Regions from separate parts of the Streptomyces sp. NPDC058308 genome, predicted to be linked through region 1. Evidence: riboswitches for the same ligand, from Rfam matches in the RefSeq annotation. Region 1 holds a riboswitch; each other region holds the start of a gene.
The links. Region 1 has a riboswitch for cobalamin ahead of metE (5-methyltetrahydropteroyltriglutamate--homocysteine S-methyltransferase). Riboswitches for the same ligand answer to the same signal wherever they lie in the genome.

Region 1 (7,658 bases):
ACCCCGACGGCCCGGCCATGACGGACTCGGTGCACGCCATCGACGCCGCCGGGATCGGTGAGCCCGGCTGCTCCGCGTACACGTACTTGGAGCGCTCCATCAAGCCGTTCGTGCGCGGCCCCTTCGCGCAGTTCTCGGAGGCCCGCGGTGACAAGGCGGGCGCCTCGGACCCGCTGTCGGGCTCGCCCGCGCACGACTTCCTCACCGGGAAGGGCGGCTTCCTGCAGGTCTTCACCAACGGCCTGACCGGCCTGCGGATGCGCGAGGACCGCCTCCACCTCGACCCGATGCTGCCCCCGCAGCTCGACCGCGGCGTCACCCTGCGCGGCCTGACCTGGCAGGGCCGTACGTACGACATCGCCATCGGTGCGCACCGCACCACCGTGCGCCTCACCGACGGTGAACCGATGACACTCGACACCCCGCAGGGCCGGCAGATCGTCAGCAAGGGCGTTCCGGCCGTGCTCAAGACCCGCCGCCCCGACCTCACGCCCACCACCAACGCGGCGCGCTGCACCGGCGCGACGGCCTCCTCCCAGCAGCCCGGCATGTACGCGGGCGCAGCCGTCGACGGCAACACGGCGACGGCCTGGGTCCCGGACGGAGCCCACGGCCGGCTGACGACGGACCTCACCAAGCCCGTCCGCGTCAAGAAGGTCACCCCCACCTGGACCGACACCAAGCCCGTGACGCACACCGTCGAGCTCTCCCTCGACGGCAAACACTGGCACCGCGCGCCCGCCGAAACAGCCGACGGCGCTCTCGCGCGGTACGTGCGGGTGACGGTGCGGGGCGACGCGGACGCGAAGAAGCATCCGGGAATCGCGGAGCTGACAGTGAACTGACGCCGCATGAGCCCCCTGTCGGTCTGAGAGCCTGAGAGCCTCAGGGCCTTTCGGACGGCAGGGGGCTCAGGGCGGGCCAGCGGGTCAGCATGCCGGTCCGCATGGATGCGGCCAGGTCGCCCAGGTCCTTCAGTTCGCCGCTCTCCGCCGTCATCCGGCTGACCACCCCGAGGCGGTGTGCCAGGCGTTGCCGGGCCGTTGCCGTACCCCAACGCCAGTCCCGTCGGGGGAGCTCGGCCAGATGGTCGACTGAGCCCCGGTGGGCCCGCTGGACCAGCGCGTCGCCCCGCAGCACCCAGCCCGCGCACGCATCCGTGAGATCGCCCTGCGCGTCGGTGCCCGTGGCCTCGCGCCAAGCCGTGCGGTAGGCGGCCTCGGCCGCTGTCAGCAGGGGCGGGGCGGGAATGGTCGAGCACCAGCAGGTCGGAAAGCCGATACGGAGGTAGGCGAGCTCGACGAGTCCGTCGCCCAGTGACGCCTGCTCGAAGTCGATGAACCTGATGCCGTCGCGGGTGTGCATGTCGTTGCCGGGACAGGGGTCGCCGTGCAGCAGCGAGCGGCGGGGCGTGCGCGCCAGCCGGCCCACGAGGTCGGCCAAGGTGGCTGGAACGGTCGGCGGCACCTCGGCACCGAGCGTCCGGGCGAGCCGAAGGAAGGAGTCGATGTCGGCCTGGTCCGGGGCCGTCCAGGTGGGGAGGGTGCTCGCGGTGTCCGCGTCGGCGGCCGCGTGGAGCCGGGCCAGCGCGGTCGCGTACTCGATCACCCAGTCCGCACGCGGCGGCCCTTCCTCCAGGTGTTCCAGGACCAGGACCCGGTCGAGGGGGTCGGTGCCGAGGAGCGCCGGCACCACCGGCGGGTCGACGTGGGCCGCGAGCCGCAGCGCGGCGACCTCGCGCGCGTACCGGTCGGCGGCGTCCGGCCCTTCGACGAGCTGCTTGACCACCACAGGCGTGCCGGACAACTCGGCTCGCCACACCCGGGATCGCGGGCTGCTGGCCAGTTTGCGGGCCCGGCCGGGCACACCCAGCTCCGCCGTCAGTCTTTCCCCGAACGGTAACCGTGACTTCATGGCACGCATCCTCGCACGACGCGCCGATCCGGCCCCGCGCGGCGAGCGAGGGGCCGAATCGGCGCGGACCGTGCCGTGTCGTCAAGACGTGTCGTCAGGAAGCGGAGAGCTCCTCGCGGACCGTTCTGGCCGCCGCGACCAGGTTCTCCAGGGACGACCGTGTCTCGGGCCAGCCGCGCGTCTTCAGGCCGCAGTCCGGATTGACCCACAGCCGTTCGGCGGGGATCGCCTCGAGTCCCGTGCGCAACAGGGCCGCGGCCTCGTCGGCGCTCGGCACCCGCGGCGAGTGGATGTCGTACACGCCAGGACCCGCCTCCCGCGGATAGCCGTGCGCCGCGAGCTCCCGGGCGACCTGCATGTGGGAGCGGGCCGCCTCCAGGCTGATGACGTCGGCGTCGAGGTCGTCGATGGCCTGGACGATGTCACCGAACTCGGCGTAGCACATGTGCGTATGGATCTGCGTGTCCGGCCGCACCCCGCTCGTGGTGAGACGGAACGCCTCGGTCGCCCAGGCCAGATAGGCCGGGTGGTCGGCGGCGCGCAGCGGCAGCGTCTCGCGCAGCGCGGGCTCGTCGACCTGGATGACCGACGTCCCGGCCGCCTCCAGGCCGACGACCTCGTCGCGCAGGGCGAGGGCGACCTGGCGGGCGGTGTCCCCGAGCGGCTGGTCGTCACGGACGAAGGACCAGGCGAGCATGGTGACGGGGCCGGTGAGCATGCCCTTGACGGGGCGGCCGGTGAGCGACTGGGCGTATGTCGTCCAGCGCACCGTCATCGGCTCGGGCCGCGAAATGTCACCCGCGAGGATCGGCGGTCGCACATAGCGGGTGCCGTAGGACTGGACCCAGCCGTGCTGGGTGGCGAGGTACCCGGTGAGCTGCTCGGCGAAGTACTGCACCATGTCGTTGCGTTCGGGCTCGCCGTGCACCAGGACGTCGATGCCCGCCTTCTCCTGGAAGGAGATCACTTCCTGGATCTCGGCCTTGATGCGCTCCTCGTACCCGTCACCGTCGATCCGGCCGGCCCGCAAGTCGGCGCGGGCGGCCCGCAGTTCGCCGGTCTGCGGGAAGGAGCCGATGGTGGTCGTCGGGAGGAGCGGCAGGCCGAGGGCGGTGCGCTGGGCCGCCGCACGCTCCGCATACGGCTGGGAGCGGCGGGCGTCGGCCGCCGTCACGGCCCCGGTGCGGGCGCGGACGGCCGGGTCACGGGTGATGGGGGAGCCGGCCCGGGAAGCCAGATCGGCGCGGTTCGCGGCGAGTTGGGTGGAGATCGTGTCGGTGCCCTGGGCCAGGCCCCGTGCGAGCGTGACGATCTCGGTGGTCTTCTGGCGTGCGAAGGCCAGCCAGCGCAGGATCTGCGGCTCGATGTCCCGTTCGAGGGCCGCGTCGACGGGGACATGGAGCAGGGAGCAGGAGGCGGCCACGTCGACCCGGTCGGCCAGGCCGAGCAGCGTGCCGAGCGTGGTGAGGGACTTCTCCAGGTCGTTGACCCAGATGTTGCGTCCGTTGACGACGCCCGCCACCAGCCGCTTGCCGGGCAGCCCTCCGACGGCCGCGAGCGCGTCGAGGTTGGCGGCGGCCGCGTCGGTGAAGTCGAGTGCGAGGCCGTCGACCGGGGCCTTGGCGAGCACCGGAAGGGCGTCGCCGAGTCGGTCGAAGTACGAGGCGACCAGCAGTTTCGGCCGGTCGGTGAGGGCGCCGAGGTCGCGGTAGGCGCGCTCGGCCGCGTTGAGCTCGGCCGGCGTGCGGTCCTGGACGAGCGCGGGCTCGTCGAGCTGGACCCATTCGGCGCCCGCCGCGCGCAGGTCGGCGAGGACCTCGGCGTACACCGGCAGGAGGCGGTCGAGGAGGGTCAGCGGGTCGAAGTCGGCGGCCACCCCGGGGGCGGGCTTGGCCAGGAGGAGGTAGGTGACCGGGCCGACGAGGACGGGCCGCGCCGTCAGACCCAGCGCCCGGGCCTCCTTGAACTCGCCGACCTGCTTGGCGGAGTCGGCCCGGAACACCGTCCCGGGAGCCAACTCGGGGACCAGGTAGTGGTAGTTGGTGTCGAACCACTTCGTCATTTCCAGCGGCGCCACGTCCTGGGTGCCGCGCGCCATCGCGAAGTAGCCGTCGAGCGCGTCCGCGTCGACCGCGCGACGGTGCCGCTCGGGGAGGGCGCCGACCATGACGCTGGTGTCGAGGACGTGGTCGTAGTACGAGAAGTCGCCGGTCGGGACTTCGCCGATGCCGGCGTCGGCGAGTTCACGCCAGTTCGAGCGGCGGAGCTCGGCGGCGGCGTCCCGGAGGGCGTCCGCGGTGACGCGGCCCTTCCAGTAGCCCTCGATCGCCTTCTTGAGTTCCCGGTTGGCACCCTGGCGGGGGTAGCCGTACACGGTGGCCCGTACTGCCGCGGCTGCGGGCTTGGTGGTCACGGAGATCTCCTTCGCGAGATGAATCCCTGAGATCCCGGAGACGGGACGAGAGCGCGAAGGGTGGCAGCACCGGGCGGTTCGGGATCGCGTGGTCGACGCGGTCGTCCGTCCAGTGTGTACGCCGACCCGCCCTCGAGGTCACCGAGATATCCGCGCACGAATGGTTCGCACACGGACAGCGGGCAGGTCTTCGGACTCACGGGCCCGTCCAGCGCCTTCCTGAAGAAGGCGGTCGGACACCTACTGGCCGTCGCTTCCCAGGACCGGAGTGGCGGTCCCAGTGCATGTGACGGCGGTCGTTCCCGCTCACCGCTGCGGGGCAGTCCCGGATTCACACCGGGTTCCCTCTTGCGACGCTCCCGCCTGGCGGACGGGGCGAACCAGCTGTACGGATCACCATACGGGGCCACCCGCCGGTGGACCGCGTCGCGTTGGGCATTGGAAGGGTGAGGTGGAACACGTGAGGTGGGTGCTTCGCCGACGCGGCGGGCGGGAAGTGGAGGGCGGTGGCCCCCCGGGGGGAGCCCCCCCCCGAAAGGCACGGCCGACGCGCTCCCGCGCCGGGGCGGCCGTACCGTGGCTGCCATGTGCTGGAGCGAGACGGCCGACCTCGTCGCAGGCGCGGGCATCACGGCCGTGGGGGTCGCCTCCGTGACCCTGGCGGCCCGGCGCCCCCGTGACCTGCCGCTGGCCGCGCTGCCGCTCCTCCTGGGCCTCCACCAGATCATCGAGGCAGCCGTCTGGCACCACGACGGCGGCACCGGGCCCGCCACCGTTGCCTGGGCCGTCATCGCGCTCCCGCTCCTTCCGCTGTGGGTACCGGCGGCCGTGCTGTGCTCCGCGCCGCCGAGCGCTCGCCGCCGCCTCCTCGTGCCGCTGGCGGCGGGCATCGCAACGGCGGCGACGCTCACCTACGTGCTGGCGGCCCGCACCGTGACGGCCGGGATCCGGGGGCACACGGTCGGATACTCCCTTGGCCTGCCGCAGGCGCAGCTGATCGTCGCCGGCTACCTCCTCGCCACCATCGGCTCCCTGCTCTTGTCCGGCGACCGGGGCCTGGTCCTCTTCGGCGTCCTGGTCGCGGTCGGGGCCGCGGTCTCCGTCGTGCTGTGGCGGCAGGAGTACATCTCGACGTGGTGCGCGTTCGCCGCGGTGTGCTCGGTGGTCCTGCTGCGCTGGGTCGTAAGCCGCCGTCCGCCGCGCCGGGCGTCGCGACCCTGCGGAGATCCGTCAGAAGGGCCCTAACCCCGGCACTCCTGTTCCCGGCGACCGGCCCCGCTGAGGAGGTCGACGCGCTGGCCCGCCCCCTCTTTGAGGACGTAGAGGGTGCCGTCCCCGGGGGACCAGTCCCGTGGGACGAGGAAGGTGCGGTCTCCGGAGACGTGGAACAGGCGCAGACCCGCGTACTCGTACGCGTACTGGCTGCCCTTGTCGGTGACGCGCCGGAAACAACTGCCGCCGCCCCGGATCATCAAGTCCTTCTCGCTGAAGACGACGACCGCGGGGAAGTCGCTCCGGAGGGTCCGTTCGGTCAGGTCCGCGCGGCCGCGGCCGGCGATCGCCGCGTACGCCGACACGGCCCAGAACAGTGACAGGACGCAGACGAACAGCGTGAGCCCCCAGAGCCGCAGGTCCCGGCGCGTGCGCGTGCGGGCGTACGCGTTGAGCGCGAAGCCGCCGATCGCGGTGAGCGGCAGCAGCAGGTCGAACAGCCACGGGCTGAGCGGATACAGCGGTACGAGGACGACGGGCACGGCCCAGGCGAACCGGAGCACCCGGACGGCGCGGGCGAGCCGTTCCGGTTCGCCCGCCGCCCAGCGGAGCAGCCCGAGCACGCCGAGGGCCGCACCCGCGGCCAGCCAGGCGGGGAGATAGAGAGCGCCGACACTGCGCAACAGATAGTCGCTGGTGGAGAAGTGGAACACGGTGTCGCGCAGCCCGAGCGCCTTGGTCTCGGCGTCGGTGCTCGCCCAGCCGAAGTAGAACAGGACCGCGGTCAGAAGGGTGACGAGGGACCCGATGGCGCCGACGATCTCCACCCAGCCGACTCTGGGGTCGGCGGGGAGTGTGGGAGGAGGCGGTGGTGCGGGTGGGGCGGGCTCGGGTTCTGGGTCAGGCGGGGGGTTTGGGGGCGGAGCCGGGTCCGGGGCGGGTCCCGGCGCGGGTTCTGGCTCCGGTCCTGGTCTCGGTTCGGGGGGCGGGGGCCCGCTCATCGGGCGAACGCGTTCGCCGGGCCGAGGGAGCCGGGCGACCGCGATACGGACGACGGCGAAGACGACCGGGAGGTAGGTGGCGCGACGCCGCTCCAGTCGAGGGTGAACGCCGCCCGCCTGGCGACCCGGGCCCCGTTCTTCGTCACGAGCGTCACGTCGATCACTGTGGGCCGCAGGCCACCGAAGCCGTCAGGCCCCGGCAGGTCCACGGCGATCGATCCGTCCTTGCAGCACCTCGCCTTGTCCTCCTCGTCGCCGAAGGGCCGCAGGCTGACTGGGCCCGTCAGCTCCCGTGCGCGCAGCTCCACGGTGGCCGGCGAGTCCGGCCAGGTGCCTTGGAAGTAGGCGGTCGAGCCGGGCGTGTACGTGGTGTCCGTGGCGGAGATCCCGCTGGCGCAGGCCGCGGTGCCCGTCGGGGCGGGCCGCAGCACCACTCGCTCGCCGGGGTGCTGACGGTAGTAGGCGACGAAGCGTTGGAGGACCGCGAAGGCATCCCCGTCCTTGCACAGGTATCCGGTGTTCCCCGGCCGGTACCCGGCCGTGCGCAGCCCCGCTTCGGCCTTGACCGCGATGGCCAGCCCGCCGGTCTCGCCCTGTGCGGCCTTACAGATCCCGGCGAGTCCTTCGATGGCCTTCCAGGCCTGCGGAGTCGCCGAGTTGTCGATCCGCCTGCCGGGGTCGACCGAGGTGTTGTAGGCCTGCTGGCACTCGCCCTTCTGCAGCAGGTCGTACAGGCTGTCGGGCTCGAAGGTCTCGTCCGTGTTGGGCGACTTGGGGCCCCACGGAAGCCAGCCAGGCGGCTGCCCCCCGCCACGGTGTCCGCCACCGCCACCACTGGAACCGCTGTCGGAACCCTCACCGGCTGCGGTACCGCCCTTGCCCCCGCCTCCACCACCGGTCTGCCAGGCCCCACTCGAAGAGCCACCCGACCCACCCGAAGACCCGCTCCTCGTGCCGCCCCCCGAGCCCCCGCTGTCCCCTGCGGCCCCCGTACCACCGCCGCCGGTGTCCGTCCCCGCGCTCCCGTCCAGGGCCCCCGAGCCACCTTCGCCACTCCGTGCCCCGCTGCCGGGCGACGCCGCTTCTCTTATCCCGAAGAACAGCCCCACCACCAGCAC
Region 2 (7,658 bases), on a different contig from region 1:
GACGTCGAGCTCGGTGAGCTTGGCGGCTGCCTGGAGGACGGTCTCCTCGGCCCCGGCGCACTCCGCGCCCGGAGTCATGATCTCGCGTGCGGTGGTCATGTGATCCTCCTTGCTTGTCGGTGTGCGGTCCGGCCCTGTGGTCCACCCCGTGGACCGGGCCGCCGTCGCCGACCGGGTGCCCAGCGTGTGCGAGCGAAACACCTGCTTACGCCTCTGCTCGCGCAGGACGACGCCACCGGCGATCTGGGCCGGGCGATACGGCGCCGGCCGACACGACGTACTCCTCCCGCGCGATCCGCGAGATCGTGCGCCGCCACCGGCCCACCGCACCGCCCTTGTCACCCGGATGCCAAACCGTCTCGCGCGGACGCGCACGCACACACGTAGTGAACTGTCCCGTCGTGAACTACGTTGCACACGCCCCACTTCTGGAAGCCTCGCCCCGCCCCCACCCGCGCTCCCCCCCTGCCCGGAGGAGAATCCTCATGCGCATGCCCGCTCCGCATCGCACCGTCGCGGTCGTCGCCGCCGTCACAGGAGTCGCCGCGCTCGGCGTCGCCGCGGGACCCGCCGCCGCCGACACCTCGGAGCCGCTGCGCTACGTCGCCCTCGGGGACAGTTACAGCGCCGGTTCGGGCGTGCTCCCCCTCGACCCCGGGGCGCCCCTCCTCTGTGCCCGCACGTCGAAGAACTACCCGCACCTCCTCGCCGCCTCGCTCGGCGCGAAGCTCACCGACGTGACCTGCGGGGGCGCCCAGACCCAGCACTTCACCACGGCCCAGTACCCGGGCGTCGCCCCGCAGTTCGACGCCCTCAAGAGCGATACGCAGGTGGTGACCCTCACCATCGGCGGCAACGACAACAACACGTTCATCAGCTCCATCCTGGCCTGCGGCAGCGCGGGGGTCCTCTCGGGCGGCAAGGGCAGCCCCTGCAAGGACCGGTACGGCGACACCTTCAAGGACGAGGTCGAGACGAAGACATACCCGTCGATCAAGGCGTCGCTGAACCAGATCAAGGCCAGGTCGCCGAAGGCGAGGATCGCGATCCTCGGCTACCCGTGGATCACTCCGGCGAAGTCCGTGCCGGGCTGCTTCCTCAAGATGCCCCTCGCCGAGGGCGACGTCCCCTACCTCCGCGATCTGCAAGGCCACTTGAACGGCGCGGCGCGGCGGGCCGCTTCGGAGACCGGCGCTACGTACGTCGACATGGCCGCCGCGTCCGACGCGCACGACGCGTGCCGCCCGGCGGACCAGCGCTGGATCGAACCGGTCCTGTTCGGCACGAACTTCGTCCCCGTGCACCCCAACTCCGCCGGTGAGGCCGGTATGGCCGAGCAGACGGCGAGCGCGCTGAATCTGACGTGACCTCGCGTGGCCCGACGTGCCGTGGCCTGACCTGAGCGCCCGCCCGCCGCACGTGCCGCGGGCGGGGGCTGCGATCCTGGTCGGGTGACCGTGATCAAGTGGCTTACCAGCAAGAACCGCTCCGCACAGACCGACGAGACCCATCGCGCGGGGGTCGAAGAGGACGTTTTCGTGCGGCCGACGGGCTCCGCGCCGACCACCCGGGCACGGGCAGGCGCACGGCGGTCCGTGCGGATCGGTCTCGGCGGTGCGGTGCTCCTCGCCCTCCTCGCCGGCTGCTCCTCCGGCGACTCCGAAGACACCGACCGCACCAAGCGCACCGGGGGCGGCGTCCGGCAGCCGCCCGTCGACGCGGCGTTCGACTACCAGCTGGGCGGCCCGTACACGCCCCCCTCCAAGGTGCGCGCCGTCTCGCGCGACCGCACCGCTGATCCCGCCCCGGGCCGCTACAACATCTGTTACGTCAACGCCTTCCAGGCCCAGCCGGGCAAGAAGACGACCCGCTGGTGGGAGCGCGAGCACCCCACTCTCGTGCTGCGTGACGACGAGGGGGACCCGGTCGTCGACGAGGACTGGAACGAGCCGCTGCTCGACATCTCCACGGCGAAGAAGCGCGCCGCCCTCGCCGAGATCGTCGGCAAGTGGATCGACGGCTGCGCGGAGGCGGGCTTCGACGCGGTGGAGCCCGACAACCTCGACTCCTACGAGCGCTCCGACGACCTCCTCACGCCCGACGACGCGGCGGACTTCGCCCGGCTCCTCGCCCGGCGGGCGCACGACAAGGGCCTCGCCATCGCGCAGAAGAACACCACCGACCTCCTTGACCGGCGCAAGCACATCGGCTTCGACTTCGCCGTCACCGAGGAGTGCGCCCACTACAAGGAGTGCCCCGACTTCGCGTCCGCATACGACGGGAAGGTCTTCGACATCGAGTATGTGCGCAAGGACTTCGACGCCGCCTGCCGCACCTGGGGCAAGGACCTGTCCATCACGCTGCGCGACCGCGACGTCCGGCCCGCGGGCGAGGACGGCTACGTGTACCGCCACTGCTGAGCAGCCACCCGACAGCCGGACGCCGGGAGGGGCGGCTCGCTCAGCGCTCCCCCGCCGCGGCCACCAGTGCGGCCAACTCCTCCGCGGTGCGCGGGCCCTCGCCCGTACCGACCGCCAGGCCGTGCGTGCGCAGGAGCTCCCCGACGGCGATCCCCCACGGCAGGTGGAGCCCGGCCTGCGCCAGCAGGTCCCGCCGGCCCAGCATCTCGGCGACCGGCCCGGTCCGCACCCCGGCGGGGGTGAGCAGCGCCGCGTCGTCGGCCCAGCGCAGCGCCAGGTCCACGTCGTGGGTCGCCATGACCACGGTCGTCCCGGCGTCCCGCAGCCTCTGCAGCGTGGCGAGGAGGCGCTCCTGGCCGTCGGGGTCGAGGCCCGCGGTCGGCTCGTCGAGGACGAGGACGCGGGGGCGCATCGCCACGGCGCCGGCGATGGCGGTCCGTTTGCGCTGGCCGTAGGAGAGCAGGTGGGTCGGGCGGTCGGCCAGCGCCACGATGTCGAGTGCGGCGAGCGCCTCGGCGACCCGCGCCCGGACCTCGGCGTCGGGCAGGCCGAGGTTCAGCGGGCCGAACGACACGTCCTGCTCGACGGAGGCCGCGAACAGCTGGTCGTCCGGGTCCTGGACGACCAGCTGGACGGTGGTGCGCAGCCGGGTCAGGCCCTTGCGGTCGTACCTCACGGGGACCCCTTCGAGCGTCAGCCCGCCCGCGGCGGGGCGCAGTCCCCCGCTGAGCAGCCGCATGAGGGTGGTCTTGCCGCTGCCGTTGCGTCCCAGCAGGGCGAGGGCGCGGCCCGCGACGACGTCGAAGTCCAGGCCTTCGAGCACGGTGGGCCCGTCCTCGTAGGCGTAGGACGCGCCGCGCAGGGCGACCAGGGGCTCGCTCGGCCCGCCGCGGGCGACCGGCTCGCGAAGAGCCCTCGGCTCGGTCATGGAAGGAACCTTTCCAGTGCGAGGGTGAGGGCCACGAGGCCCGCGAGGAGCACCGCGGCCGCGGCCACGAAGCGCCGTGAGATCCGGGCGTCGGGCACGAGGACCCGCAGCGTGCCGTCGTAGCCGCGTCCGGCGAGCCCGGCCTGCAGCCGGCCCGCCCGGTCGAAGGCCCGCACGAACGCGGTGGCGCCGAGACCGGCGAGGGAGCGCCAGGTGGCCGCGCGGGTGGTGTGGCCGAGCCGGGCGGCCTGCGCCTGACGGATCCGGCTCATGGAGTCCAGGAGCAGGAAACTCATCCGGTACGTGACGAGTGCGACGTCCACGACCGGTGCGGGCACGCCCGCCTTCACCAGCCGCGGCAGCAGGTCCGACATCGGCGTGGTGAAGGCGAACAGGAGCACCCCGAGCGAGGCGGCGGAGGTCCGCAGGAGCAGGCCGCCCGCGCGCGCCGGACCGCCGTCGGCGAGCGTCACGAACCCGTCGGGGCTGCCGAGTTGGACGAGCAGGGTCAGGGCGCTCGTGACGCAGAAGCCGAGCGGCACACGGTAGGCCCGCCACAGCTTGCGGGGCGGTACGCCTGCGGGCCCGAGCAGCAGGACGAGCGCCGCGAGGACCACCAGGGCGGCGCCCGGCCAGGGCGGCAGGGAGATGGCGAGGACGGTGAGGCCGAGCCCGAGTACGGCCTTGTCCACGGGGTGTCGGCGGCGCCAGCGGCTGCTGTGCGCCGCCGCGTCGATGGGCAGCACGCCGGGTCAGACCTGCTCGGTCTCGGGCCGCTTGTCCGCCGCGTCGGCCAGCGTTTCAGCCGGCGTTCCGGTCGGCGAACCGGTCGGTGAACCGGACCGCTCGCCCTGCTCCAGCATCTGCTCGGCGCCCTGGCGGCGCCCCTTGCGCAGCCCGAAGTAGTACGCGAGCACACCGGCACCCATGGCCGCCTGCAGGGCGAAGAGCGCCGACTCGATCTCCCCGGAAGGGGGTTCGTACAGCGGGGAGAACCACGGTTCGTAGTCCGGCTCGATCTCGGTGATCGCCGTCTCGGCCTGCGCGTCGGCGCCGGTGAACGGCTCCTCCTTGTCGTCACCGAGCCCGAGTGCCAGGGGCAGCACCGCGAGCGCGGCGACGACCACGAGCAGCAGAATGTTGATCTTCGCGTTCCGGCTCATCAGGCGTTGGCCCCCGTCTCCGTCTTGGCCGTCGGCACGGTCGGGCTGCCCTGCAGCAGCACGCCGAGCCGGGTGAGCTCGCCCTTGCTGGACTGCACGAGCAGCCGCATCACCAGGACGGTGAGCAGTCCTTCGCTGACCGCGAGCGGGATCTGGGTGACGGCGAAGATGCCGCCGAACTTGCCCAGGGCGCCCAGGAATCCGCTGCTGGGGTCGGGGAACGCCAGTGCCAGCTGAACGCTGGTGACGCAGTAGGTGGACAGGTCGGCGACGAACGCCCCGAAGAACACGGCGACCATGAGCGGCACGTCGTACCGCTTGAGGAGCCGGTAGACCGCGTATCCCGCCCAGGGCCCGACGATCGCCATCGAGAACACGTTGGCGCCCAGGGTGGTGAGCCCGCCGTGGGCGAGCAGCAGGGCCTGGAAGAGCAGGGTGATGGTGCCGAGCACCGTCATGATGGGCGGCCGGAACAGGATCGCTCCGAGGCCGGTGCCCGTCGGGTGCGAGCAACTGCCCGTGACGGACGGGATCTTCAGCGCGGAAAGGACGAATGTGAAGGCCCCGGAGGCGCCGAGGAGCAGGGTGCTCTCCGGGTGCTCCCTGACCTCACGGGTCAGGGAGCGGACTCCGTGGACGACGAACGGCGCGGACGCTACGCCCCAGGCGATCGCGTGCGCCGGTGGGAGGAAACCCTCGGCTATGTGCATGGCTCGGCAGACCCTCTCCAGCACCTCGTGGATGGACAACGCGCCTTGGCCGGTCTCCTGGCTGACGGGTCGTACCGACCGGACTCCGCCTTCCCGGGTACGTGAGTACCCAGTGGCTGCCGCGAGGGCTGGAGCCGGACTTCCCGATCACAGTGGCGAGGGCCGCACCGGCATCACACCGGATTTCCCGTGCACCAAGGCGTGGTGACATTAGTGCGCAACTGATCTGCTGACAACTTGCACCCCAGGTGCGGGGGTGTCACACGCGAGCGCGTATACCACCGCGTACGCCCCTGTTCAGCGGCCGTGTGCGACTGGTGGGGCCCCTGTTGGCCCGACGCTCGGCAGCGGGGGCGCCCACGGAACATCCGGGTAGGTTTGCGCGGTGACCTCGATTCAGACGCAGGGCCTCGCATCGATGAGCGACGAGGCGCGATTGCATTGGACGGCGCTACGGGGCACGGCTCGGCGGACGCCGGTGGTCATGCTCCATGGCGGTCCGGGGCTGCCGGACTATCTGGGCGAGGTCGCCTCCATGGTCGCGGACCTCGCGCCCGTGTACCGGTACGACCAGCGTGGCACCGGCCGGTCCCCTTGGGAGGGCCGCCATTGCCTGGCGCGGCACGTCGACGATCTCGCTGAGCTGCTCGACGCGTGGGACGCGCCGAGGGCCGTGCTGATCGGGCACTCGTACGGCACCGACCTTGCGAGCCGGTTCTGCCTGAAGCACCCCGGGCGGGTCGCCGGGATGCTGCTGATGTGCGGGCCGTTCGTCGGTGACTGGCGTACCGGCTACCGGGCGGAGCGCGGCCGCCGCATGTCCGCGGCGCGGCGGGAGCGGCTCCGCGCACTGGAGGAACTGCCGGGCCGCACGGAGGAGCAGGAAGTCGAGTTGCTCACCCTGTCCTGGTTCACCGACCACGCCGATCCCGGACGCGGATGGGCCTGGGCCGCGCAGAGCGCCCGGCGGCGGCGCCCGGTCAACTGGGCGATGAACGGTGACCTCGGCAGGGAAGGCCGCGCGGACCCGCTCGACGAACATCTCGACGACCTGTCCGCGCGCCTGCCCGCGCGAACGGAGCTCCTCGGTGGGACCGACGATCCGCGCCCTCTGTCATCACTCGCTTCACTGGCGCTCCGGCTCGGTCTTCCACTGACGCGGATCGAGGGCGCCGGGCACGAACCCTGGTTGGAGCGGCCCGACGCCGTGCGCGCGCACCTCCGACGATTCGTGCGGGGTGCGGCGCACCCGAAGCCTGCGGAAGCGGGCTCCGGCACCCACCAGCGGAAGGACGTCCAGTGACCACGCGCGTGCTGCTCGTCGCGCCTGCCCTGACCGCCGCGGCGCGGCGCGGCGTGTTCGGCGACGGCGAGCCCCTCGACCCGGCCGGCGCGGCACAGACGCGTCGGGCGGCCGGAACCCTGCCCACGGGATGCCAGGTCCTCGTCTCCCCCGGCGCGCGCTGTGCGCAGACCGCCGACGCACTCGGCCTCGGGGCGCGCCTGGAGGCACCCTCTCTGGCCGGTCTCGACCCGGGCAGGTGGCGCGGCAGGTCGCTGGAGGAAGTGAGTGCCGCGGAACCGCAGGCGGTGGGCCGTTGGCTGACCGAGCCGGAGGCCGCGGCTCCGGGCGGAGAGTCCGTGGCGGACGTGTGCTCGCGTGTGGCCGAGTGGCTGGACGCGCTCCGGGCGGACACCCCGTCCGGACGCGTCGTCGCCGTTGTGGAGCCCGAGGTGGTGCGGGCGGCGGCCGTCCATGCGACGGGGGCGCCGCTGTCCGCCTTCTGGCGGTTCGATGTCCTGCCGTTGTCGACGACGGAACTCAGCGGACGCTCCGGACGCTGGAACATGCGGCTCGGCTGCCCGCTCGGTGCCGCGTGACGCGCTCGGTCCAGCGGCACTGGTCAGGGTGGCGGGCCAGCAGCACGGCCCCGCGACGACGAGACGGCCCCCCGACGAGTACGCGCAACTGATCGCGAGCCGTCGGCAGATCGGGGTGTCCGGGCACTCCGCCGCCCTACCGGTCCGCCGCGACCGGCTTCCCGGGCGTGGGCGCCGCGGGCTTCGGCAGCAGCAGGCGCTGCGCCAACTCCCCGAAGATCAGCCCGAAGGCACCCCACAGCGTGGCCTGCATGGCGAGGGCGGAGAGCCGGAAACGCCAGAGCAGGGCGGCCGGGAAATGCTCGGGAACGTCATTGATCACGGGCAGGAACTCGTAGGCCAGTCCAATGGCCACGGCGAAACCGAGCACGGCCACGACGGTCGCGTACCAGGCACCGAGCGCGGGCACAAGCCGCTTGCCCAGCAGGGTCGCGGCGATCGCGAGGAGCACGCTGAGCACCATCATCAGCAGATACAGGGAGGTGCGCTTGCCGATGGTGTCGGGGTTGCCGACAGCGGGCGGACTGGCCGGGTACTTCAGGAACGGCACGACGTA
Region 3 (7,658 bases), on a different contig from region 1:
CCGACACTCATCGGCATTCCGTTCTTCTACTGGTACCAGATGCTGTGGGTGCTCATCTCCACGGCGCTGACGATGATCGCGTACAAGCTGTGGCAGCGTGACCAGCGCGCCCGCAAGGCCGAGCAGGCCCACGGGGGTGCCGGACAGTGACCACACTCGCATCGGGGACGGGCGGCGTGAACGGCATCGCCCTGGCCGTCTTCATCTTCTTCTTCGTGGCCGTCACGGCGATGGGCTTCCTGGCCGCGCGCTGGCGCAAGGCCGAGACCGAGAGCCTGGACGAATGGGGCCTGGGCGGCCGATCGTTCGGCACCTGGGTCACCTGGTTCCTGCTCGGCGGCGACCTCTACACGGCGTACACCTTCGTGGCCGTCCCCGCGGCCATCTACGCGGCGGGCGCGGCCGGCTTCTTCGCGGTGCCGTACACGATCCTCGTCTACCCGCTGATCTTCACCTTCCTGCCGCGTCTCTGGTCGGTCTCGCACAAGCACGGATACGTGACGACGTCCGACTTCGTGCGCGGGCGGTTCGGCTCCAAGGGGCTCTCGCTGGCCGTCGCGGTCACCGGCATCCTCGCCACGATGCCGTACATCGCGCTCCAACTGGTCGGCATCCAGGCCGTGCTCGACGTCATGGGCGTCGGCGGCGGCCCCGACACCAACTGGTTCGTCAAGGACCTGCCGCTCCTCATCGCGTTCGCGGTGCTCGCCGCGTACACGTACTCGTCCGGTCTGCGCGCGCCCGCGCTGATCGCGTTCGTGAAGGACGGCCTGATCTATCTCGTCATCGCCGTCGCGATCATCTACATCCCGATCAAGCTCGGCGGGTTCGACGAGATCTTCCGGGCGGCGAGCGACAAGTTCTCGGCGACGAACGAGGCGGCGGGCAAGCCCGTCGCGGGCCTCGCGCCGGGCGAGGCCGGGCAGTGGACGTACGCGACGCTGGCCCTCGGCTCCGCGCTCGCGCTGTTCATGTACCCGCACTCGATCACGGCGACGCTCTCCTCCAAGAGCCGCAACGTGATCCGCCGCAACACCACGATCCTGCCGCTCTACTCGCTGATGCTCGGCCTGCTCGCGCTGCTCGGGTTCATGGCGATCGCCGCCGGGGTGAAGGTGGAGAACGGTCAGCTGGCGATTCCGCAGCTGTTCGAGAACATGTTCCCCGACTGGTTCACGGGCGTCGCGTTCGCCGCCATCGGCATCGGCGCGCTCGTCCCCGCGGCGATCATGTCGATCGCGGCCGCGAATCTCTTCACCCGCAACATCTACAAGGACTTCCTCAAGCCGGACGCGACACCGCAGCAGGAGATGAAGGTCTCCAAGCTGGTCTCGCTCCTGGTGAAGGTCGGCGCCCTCGCCTTCGTCCTCACCATGGACAAGACGGTCGCGATCAACTTCCAGCTGCTCGGTGGCATCTGGATCCTGCAGACGATGCCCGCGCTGGTCGGCGGCCTGTTCACCCGGTGGTTCCACCGCTGGGCGCTGCTCGCGGGCTGGGCGGTCGGCATGGCCTACGGAACGCTCGCCGCGTACGGCGTCGCCTCGCCGACCCAGAAGCACTTCGGCGGCTCGTCCGACGAGATCCCCGGCATCGGCGAGATCGGCTACATCGGCCTGACGGCGTTCGTCCTGAACGTGGTCGTGACCGTGGTCCTCACCTTCGTCCTGAAGGCGCTCAAGGCCCCCGACGGCGTCGACGAGACGTCCCCGGAGGACTACACGGCCGACGCGGGCGACCCCGGCGTCATAGAGGAACTGCCGAAGGCGACGGCGGGCGCCGGACACTGAGAGCCTGTGTCATAACCCGCTGCGCACAGCGGCAAAGGGCCGCCGGAAATCCGGAGGCCCTTTGTCGTACCCGTGTTGCACACTGCGCCGCATGGACATCACGATCAGGCGGGCACGGCCCGAGGAGTACGGGGCGCTGGGTGATCTCACCGCGCGGGCCTATCTCGAAGACGGACACCTGGACTTCGGGGCGGAGGACCGCTATCTGCCCGTACTGCGGGACGTGGCGGGGCGCGCGGCGCACGCCGAGATCCTGGTGGCCGCGGCGGACGACACGACGGCAGGCGGGCTGCTCGGCGGCGTGACCTTCGTGCCGTCCTGCGGCCCCGTGGCCGACATCGCGCGGGAGGGCGAGTCGGAGATCCGCATGCTGGCGGTCTCGCCCGGGGCGCGCGGCCGCGGTGTGGGCGAACTCCTGGTGCGCGCCTGCGTCCAGCGGTCCAGGGACGCGGGCAGGGACCGGCTCGTGCTGTCCTCCTCGCCCTCGATGCGGACCGCCCACCGGCTCTACGAACGCCTCGGCTTCGCACGGACCCCGGAGCGCGACTGGTCCCCGGTCCCCGGCCTCCCACTGCTCACCTACGCGTTGACACTCTAGGTCCTGTCGTCAAACTCGCGTCGTTCGCCCGGAGGGCGGCCTCGCGGCGTCTGGTGCGTGCGATCGCAAGGCGGAGGGTCATCCCGGTACTGGGCGTACCGGGATGAGCCCGACAACGCGGCGAGCGTGCGTGCCAGGCGTCGCGAGGCAGACGGGAGTTTGACGACAGGGCCTAGGGGCCACTGTCCGAGCCCGCCGCGCGATCCGACACAAGATGTAGGCCTGCTTCAGCAGCGCGACACAAGATGTATGCTCGTGCTCGCTGTCGCCGCAGGGGAATCCGGTGCAAGTCCGGAACTGTCCCGCAACGGTAGACGTGTACGCATTTGTCGTGCGCGGAGTCCGAAGACCTGCCGGCAGTGCACCCGAGTCGTCCGGCCCGGGTGCCGACCGTCCGGGCCTCGTGGAATGGGCCGGTGGACGCGGTACGCCGCCCTGCCCGGGTGCGCCCGTGTGTGCCGATCCCTCCCCAGGCCCAGAGCCGAGCGAGGGAGAGCCCCACGTGACCATCGCGCCCGCCGAACCTGCGTCAGCGCTGGCACCGCAGCCCACCGACAGCGCTGAGGGTACCGACGCGCCGGGGACCGCGCTGCTGCGCACCCTGACCGACCTCACCGCCGACCTCCCCGACGCCGACCCCGGCCGGGTGGCGGCCGCCGCGCTGCGCGGCCGGTCGGCCAGGGCCGACGAGAGTGAGCTCCGGGAGCTCGCGACCGAGGCGGCCGCGGGGCTCATCTCCGAGGACCCTACGTACTCGAAGCTCGCCGCCCGGCTGCTCTCCCTCTCCATCGCCGCCGAGGCCGCCTCGCAGGGCGTGCGCTCCTTCACCGAGTCGATCGCGGTCGGCCACCGCGAGGGCCTGATCGCCGACCGCACCGCCGCGTTCGTGACCGCGCACGCCGCCCGGCTCGACGCGCTCGTGGAGAGCGCGCTCGCGGACGGCGCCGACTTCCGCTTCGGCTACTTCGGCCTGCGCACGCTGCACAGCCGCTACCTGCTGCGCCACCCGATCACCCGGCAGGTCATCGAGACGCCGCAGCACTTCATGCTGCGCGTCGCGAGCGGCCTGGCGGAGACCGACTGGGACACGGCGGCGGACAGCAGCCGCGCGGTCGGCGAAGTCGCCTCGCTGTACGGGCTGATGAGCCGCCTGGACTACCTGCCGTCCTCGCCGACGCTCTTCAACTCCGGCACCCGCCACCCGCAGATGTCCTCCTGCTACCTCCTCGACTCCCCGCTGGACGAGCTCGACTCGATCTACGACCGCTACCACCAGGTCGCGCGGCTCTCCAAGCACGCGGGCGGCATCGGCCTCTCGTACTCCCGCATCCGTTCGCGCGGTTCGCTGATCCGCGGCACGAACGGGCACTCCAACGGCATCGTGCCGTTCCTGAAGACGCTGGACGCCTCGGTGGCCGCGGTGAACCAGGGCGGGCGGCGCAAGGGCGCGGCCGCGGTCTACCTGGAGACCTGGCACTTTGACATCGAGGAGTTCCTGGAGCTGCGCGACAACACCGGCGAGGACCAGCGGCGCACGCACAACCTCAACCTCGCGCACTGGATCCCGGACGAGTTCATGCGCCGCGTCGCCGCCGACCGGGAGTGGTCGCTGTTCTCGCCGTCCGACGTGCCCGAGCTCGTCGACCTGTGGGGCGAGGAGTTCGACGCCGCCTACCGCCGGGCGGAGGCCGCAGGACTCGCCAGGAAGACGATGTCGGCCCGCGACCTCTACGGCCGCATGATGCGCACCCTCGCGCAGACCGGCAACGGCTGGATGACCTTCAAGGACGCCGCCAACCGCACCGCGAACCAGACCGCCGAGCCCGGCCACACCGTGCACTCCTCCAACCTCTGCACGGAGATCCTGGAGGTGACGGACGACGGCGAGACGGCCGTCTGCAACCTCGGCTCGGTGAACCTCGGCGCGTTCGTGGAGAACGGCGACCTCGCGTGGGACCGTCTCGACGAGACCGTCCGGACCGCCGTCACCTTCCTCGACCGCGTCGTCGACATCAACTTCTACCCGACCGAGCAGGCGGGCCGCTCCAACGCCAGGTGGCGCCCGGTGGGCCTCGGCGCGATGGGACTTCAGGACGTCTTCTTCCAGCTGAAGCTTCCCTTCGACTCCCCCGAGGCGCGGGCGCTCTCCACCCGTATCGCCGAGCGCATCATGCTCGCCGCGTACGAGACCTCCGCCGACCTCGCCGAGCGCAGCGGCCCGCTGCCCGCCTGGGAGAAGACCCGCACCGCGCGCGGCGTCCTGCACCCCGACCACTACGACGTCGAGCTGACATGGCCCGAGCGCTGGGCGGCGCTGCGGGAACGCATCGCCGCGACCGGCATGCGCAATTCGCTGCTGCTCGCCATCGCGCCGACCGCCACCATCGCGTCCATCGCGGGTGTCTACGAGTGCATCGAGCCGCAGGTCTCCAACCTCTTCAAGCGCGAGACCCTGTCCGGCGAGTTCCTCCAGGTCAACGCCTATCTGGTGGAGGATCTCAAGCGGCTCGGGAGGTGGGACGCGCAGAGCCGCGAGGCGCTGCGCGAGGCCAGCGGCTCGGTCCAGGGATTCGACTGGATCCCCGCGGAGGTGCGCGCGCTGTACCGCACGGCGTGGGAGCTCCCGCAGCGCGGCCTGATCGACATGGCCGCCGCGCGCACCCCCTTCCTCGACCAGGCGCAGTCGCTCAACCTCTTCCTGGAGACGCCGACCATCGGCAAGCTCTCCTCGATGTACGCGTACGCCTGGCAGCAGGGCCTGAAGACCACGTACTACCTGCGCTCGCGCCCCGCGACGCGCATCGCGCGCGCGGCCGGCGGCTCGAACGCGGCCGCCACCGCCCCCGTCCCCGCCCAGGCCACGGCCGAAGAAGCCGTCGCCTGCTCCCTGGAAAACCCCGAGTCCTGCGAGGCCTGTCAGTAATGAGCACCACGACGAACAGCGAGAAGAACCTCCTCGACCCGGGCTTCGAGCTGACCCTGCGCCCCATGCGCTACCCGGACTTCTACGAGCGCTACCGGGACGCGATCAAGAACACCTGGACCGTGGAGGAGGTCGACCTCCACTCGGACGTCGCCGACCTCGCCAAGCTCTCGCCCGGCGAGCAGCACATGATCGGCCGTCTGGTCGCGTTCTTCGCGACCGGCGACTCGATCGTCTCCAACAACCTGGTGCTCACGCTCTACAAGCACATCAACTCCCCTGAGGCGCGGCTGTACTTGAGCCGTCAGCTCTTCGAGGAGGCCGTGCACGTCCAGTTCTATCTGACGCTGCTCGACACCTATCTGCCCGACCCGGATGACCGTGCGGCGGCCTTCGACGCGGTCGAGGAGATCCCCTCCATCCGTGAGAAGGCCGAGTTCTGCTTCAGGTGGATGGACTCGGTCGAGAAGCTGGACCGCCTGGAGAGCAAGGCCGACCGGCGCCGCTTCCTGCTGAACCTGATCTGCTTCGCCGCGTGCATCGAGGGCCTCTTCTTCTACGGTGCCTTCGCGTACGTCTACTGGTTCCGCTCGCGCGGTCTGCTGCACGGCCTCGCCACCGGCACCAACTGGGTGTTCCGCGACGAGACGATGCACATGAGCTTCGCCTTCGACGTCGTCGACACCGTCCGCAAGGAGGAGCCCGAGCTCTTCGACGACGCGCTCAAGCAGCAGGTCACGGACATGCTGAAGGAGGCCGTCGAGGCCGAGCTGCAGTTCGCGCGGGACCTGTGCGGCGAGGGCCTGCCCGGCATGAACACCGACTCGATGCGCGAGTACCTGCAGTGCGTCGCCGACCAGCGCCTGCAGCGCCTCGGCTTCGCACCGGTCTACGGCTCGGAGAACCCCTTCTCCTTCATGGAGCTGCAGGGCGTCCAGGAGCTGACCAACTTCTTCGAGCGGCGGTCCTCCGCCTACCAGGTCGCGGTCGAGGGTTCGGTCTCCTTCGACGACGAGTTCTAGCCTCGGCGCCCGGCGCACGCGCGTGCCCGCCCCGTCCGGTGCGACGGGGCGGGCACACGGGTCCGCTCAGCGCGGCCGGGCCCGCAGGACGAGCCGTTTGGGGTGCAGGGTGATGCCTACGCGGGTGCCGGTGTCGGTCTCATCGACCCGTTCCAGGCGCCACTTCGGGACCACCGTCCCCAGGATCAGGGCGAGTTCGGCCAGGCTGAAGTGGTCGCCGGGGCACTTTCGGTTGCCGACGCTGAACGGCATCATCGCGAAGTCCGGTACGTCACCCGCGCGTTCCGGATTCCAGCGGTCCGGGTCGAACTCCAGGTGCCGCTCGAAGGAACGCGGGTCGCGCTGCATCGCGTAGACGCTGTAGACGATGTCCGCGTCCGCCGGAATCGAATAGCCGCCCAGCTCGGTTTCGGCCACGGACCGACGGGTGAATATCCAGGCGGCCGGCCGTATACGCATCGCCTCGGTGACGACATTGCGGGTGTGCGGCAGGTCCCCCAGATCGTCGAATGTGATCGCCCGGTCCGGGGCCACGGAATTTACCTCTTCAACCAACCGCCTTTCCTGCTCGGGGTGTTCGGTGAGCAGATGGAACGTCCACGCCAGCGTCGACGCCACATTCTCCGCACCCGCCACGACGAGCGAAACCACGTTGTCGTGGATCTCCTGGTCGGCTATGGGCGCACCGGTTTCGTCCCTGGCCCGCAGCAATTCGGCGAGCAGGTCGTCCGGACCGCCGGGTCCGGCCGCGCGGCGTTCCGCGACGATCTCGTCCACGAGCGCGTGCAGATCGGCAAGGGCCCGTTCGAACCGCCGGTTGGCCGGGGTCGGCACGCGGTAGAGCGGGCCGACGGAGAGCACCATCCGGCGGTAGAGCCCCTCGAAGACGGTGTGCAGCGAATCGGCGATGCGGTCCGCCTTCTCACCGATCGAGTCGACCTCCAGGAGCGAGCGCGAGACGATGCGCACGGCGGTGCGGAACATCTCCGCGCTCACGTCGACCGTGGCGCCCGGCTGCCAGCGGGCCGCCGTGGCGCGCGCCTCCTCCTCCATCACCCTGGCGTAGCCGGCGATCCGCTCGGGCCGGAACGCGGGCTGCATCGTGCGCCGCTGGCGGCGGTGCAGCTTGCCGTTGCTGGTCGCCACGCCCTTGCCGAGGAGCACCTCCAGGGTGTCCCAGAGCGGTCCGCCGACGATGTACTCGGGGCTCTTCAGGAGGGCGCCGACGAGCTCCGGATCGCAGACCGCGTACGCCGTCCTCGGTCCCAGCCTGATCCGTACGAGATCCCCGTGGTCGCGCAGCGCGGCGAGGAAGCCGAGCGGGT

Region 2: another riboswitch for cobalamin. It lies ahead of ACFVYL_RS30250 (energy-coupling factor ABC transporter permease); the one in region 1 lies ahead of metE (5-methyltetrahydropteroyltriglutamate--homocysteine S-methyltransferase).
Region 3: another riboswitch for cobalamin. It lies ahead of ACFVYL_RS13590 (ribonucleoside-diphosphate reductase subunit alpha); the one in region 1 lies ahead of metE (5-methyltetrahydropteroyltriglutamate--homocysteine S-methyltransferase).

Annotation. Positions count from the first base shown of each region.
Region 1 is NZ_JBHVZA010000009.1:95,055-102,712, forward strand. It holds gene ACFVYL_RS14695 (glycosyl hydrolase family 65 protein) at 1-845, shown strand, start outside; gene ACFVYL_RS14700 (phosphotransferase) at 886-1,914, opposite strand; gene metE (5-methyltetrahydropteroyltriglutamate--homocysteine S-methyltransferase) at 2,009-4,327, opposite strand; cobalamin riboswitch at 4,491-4,727, opposite strand; gene ACFVYL_RS14710 (DUF6629 family protein) at 4,913-5,572, shown strand; gene ACFVYL_RS14715 (hypothetical protein) at 5,569-6,366, opposite strand; gene ACFVYL_RS14720 (hypothetical protein) at 6,537-7,658, opposite strand, start outside.
Region 2 is NZ_JBHVZA010000027.1:77,695-85,352, reverse strand. It holds gene ACFVYL_RS30280 (CBS domain-containing protein) at 1-99, opposite strand, end outside; gene ACFVYL_RS30275 (SGNH/GDSL hydrolase family protein) at 486-1,367, shown strand; gene ACFVYL_RS30270 (endo alpha-1,4 polygalactosaminidase) at 1,596-2,420, shown strand; gene ACFVYL_RS30265 (energy-coupling factor ABC transporter ATP-binding protein) at 2,461-3,348, opposite strand; gene cbiQ (cobalt ECF transporter T component CbiQ) at 3,345-4,094, opposite strand; gene ACFVYL_RS30255 (energy-coupling factor ABC transporter substrate-binding protein) at 4,101-4,511, opposite strand; gene ACFVYL_RS30250 (energy-coupling factor ABC transporter permease) at 4,511-5,221, opposite strand; cobalamin riboswitch at 5,251-5,435, opposite strand; gene ACFVYL_RS30245 (alpha/beta fold hydrolase) at 5,607-6,524, shown strand; gene ACFVYL_RS30240 (histidine phosphatase family protein) at 6,521-7,102, shown strand; gene ACFVYL_RS30235 (CbtA family protein) at 7,239-7,658, opposite strand, start outside.
Region 3 is NZ_JBHVZA010000008.1:103,347-111,004, forward strand. It holds gene ACFVYL_RS13575 (DUF3311 domain-containing protein) at 1-150, shown strand, start outside; gene mctP (monocarboxylate uptake permease MctP) at 147-1,790, shown strand; gene ACFVYL_RS13585 (GNAT family N-acetyltransferase) at 1,882-2,388, shown strand; cobalamin riboswitch at 2,625-2,761, shown strand; gene ACFVYL_RS13590 (ribonucleoside-diphosphate reductase subunit alpha) at 2,891-5,311, shown strand; gene ACFVYL_RS13595 (ribonucleotide-diphosphate reductase subunit beta) at 5,311-6,333, shown strand; gene ACFVYL_RS13600 (cytochrome P450) at 6,400-7,658, opposite strand, start outside.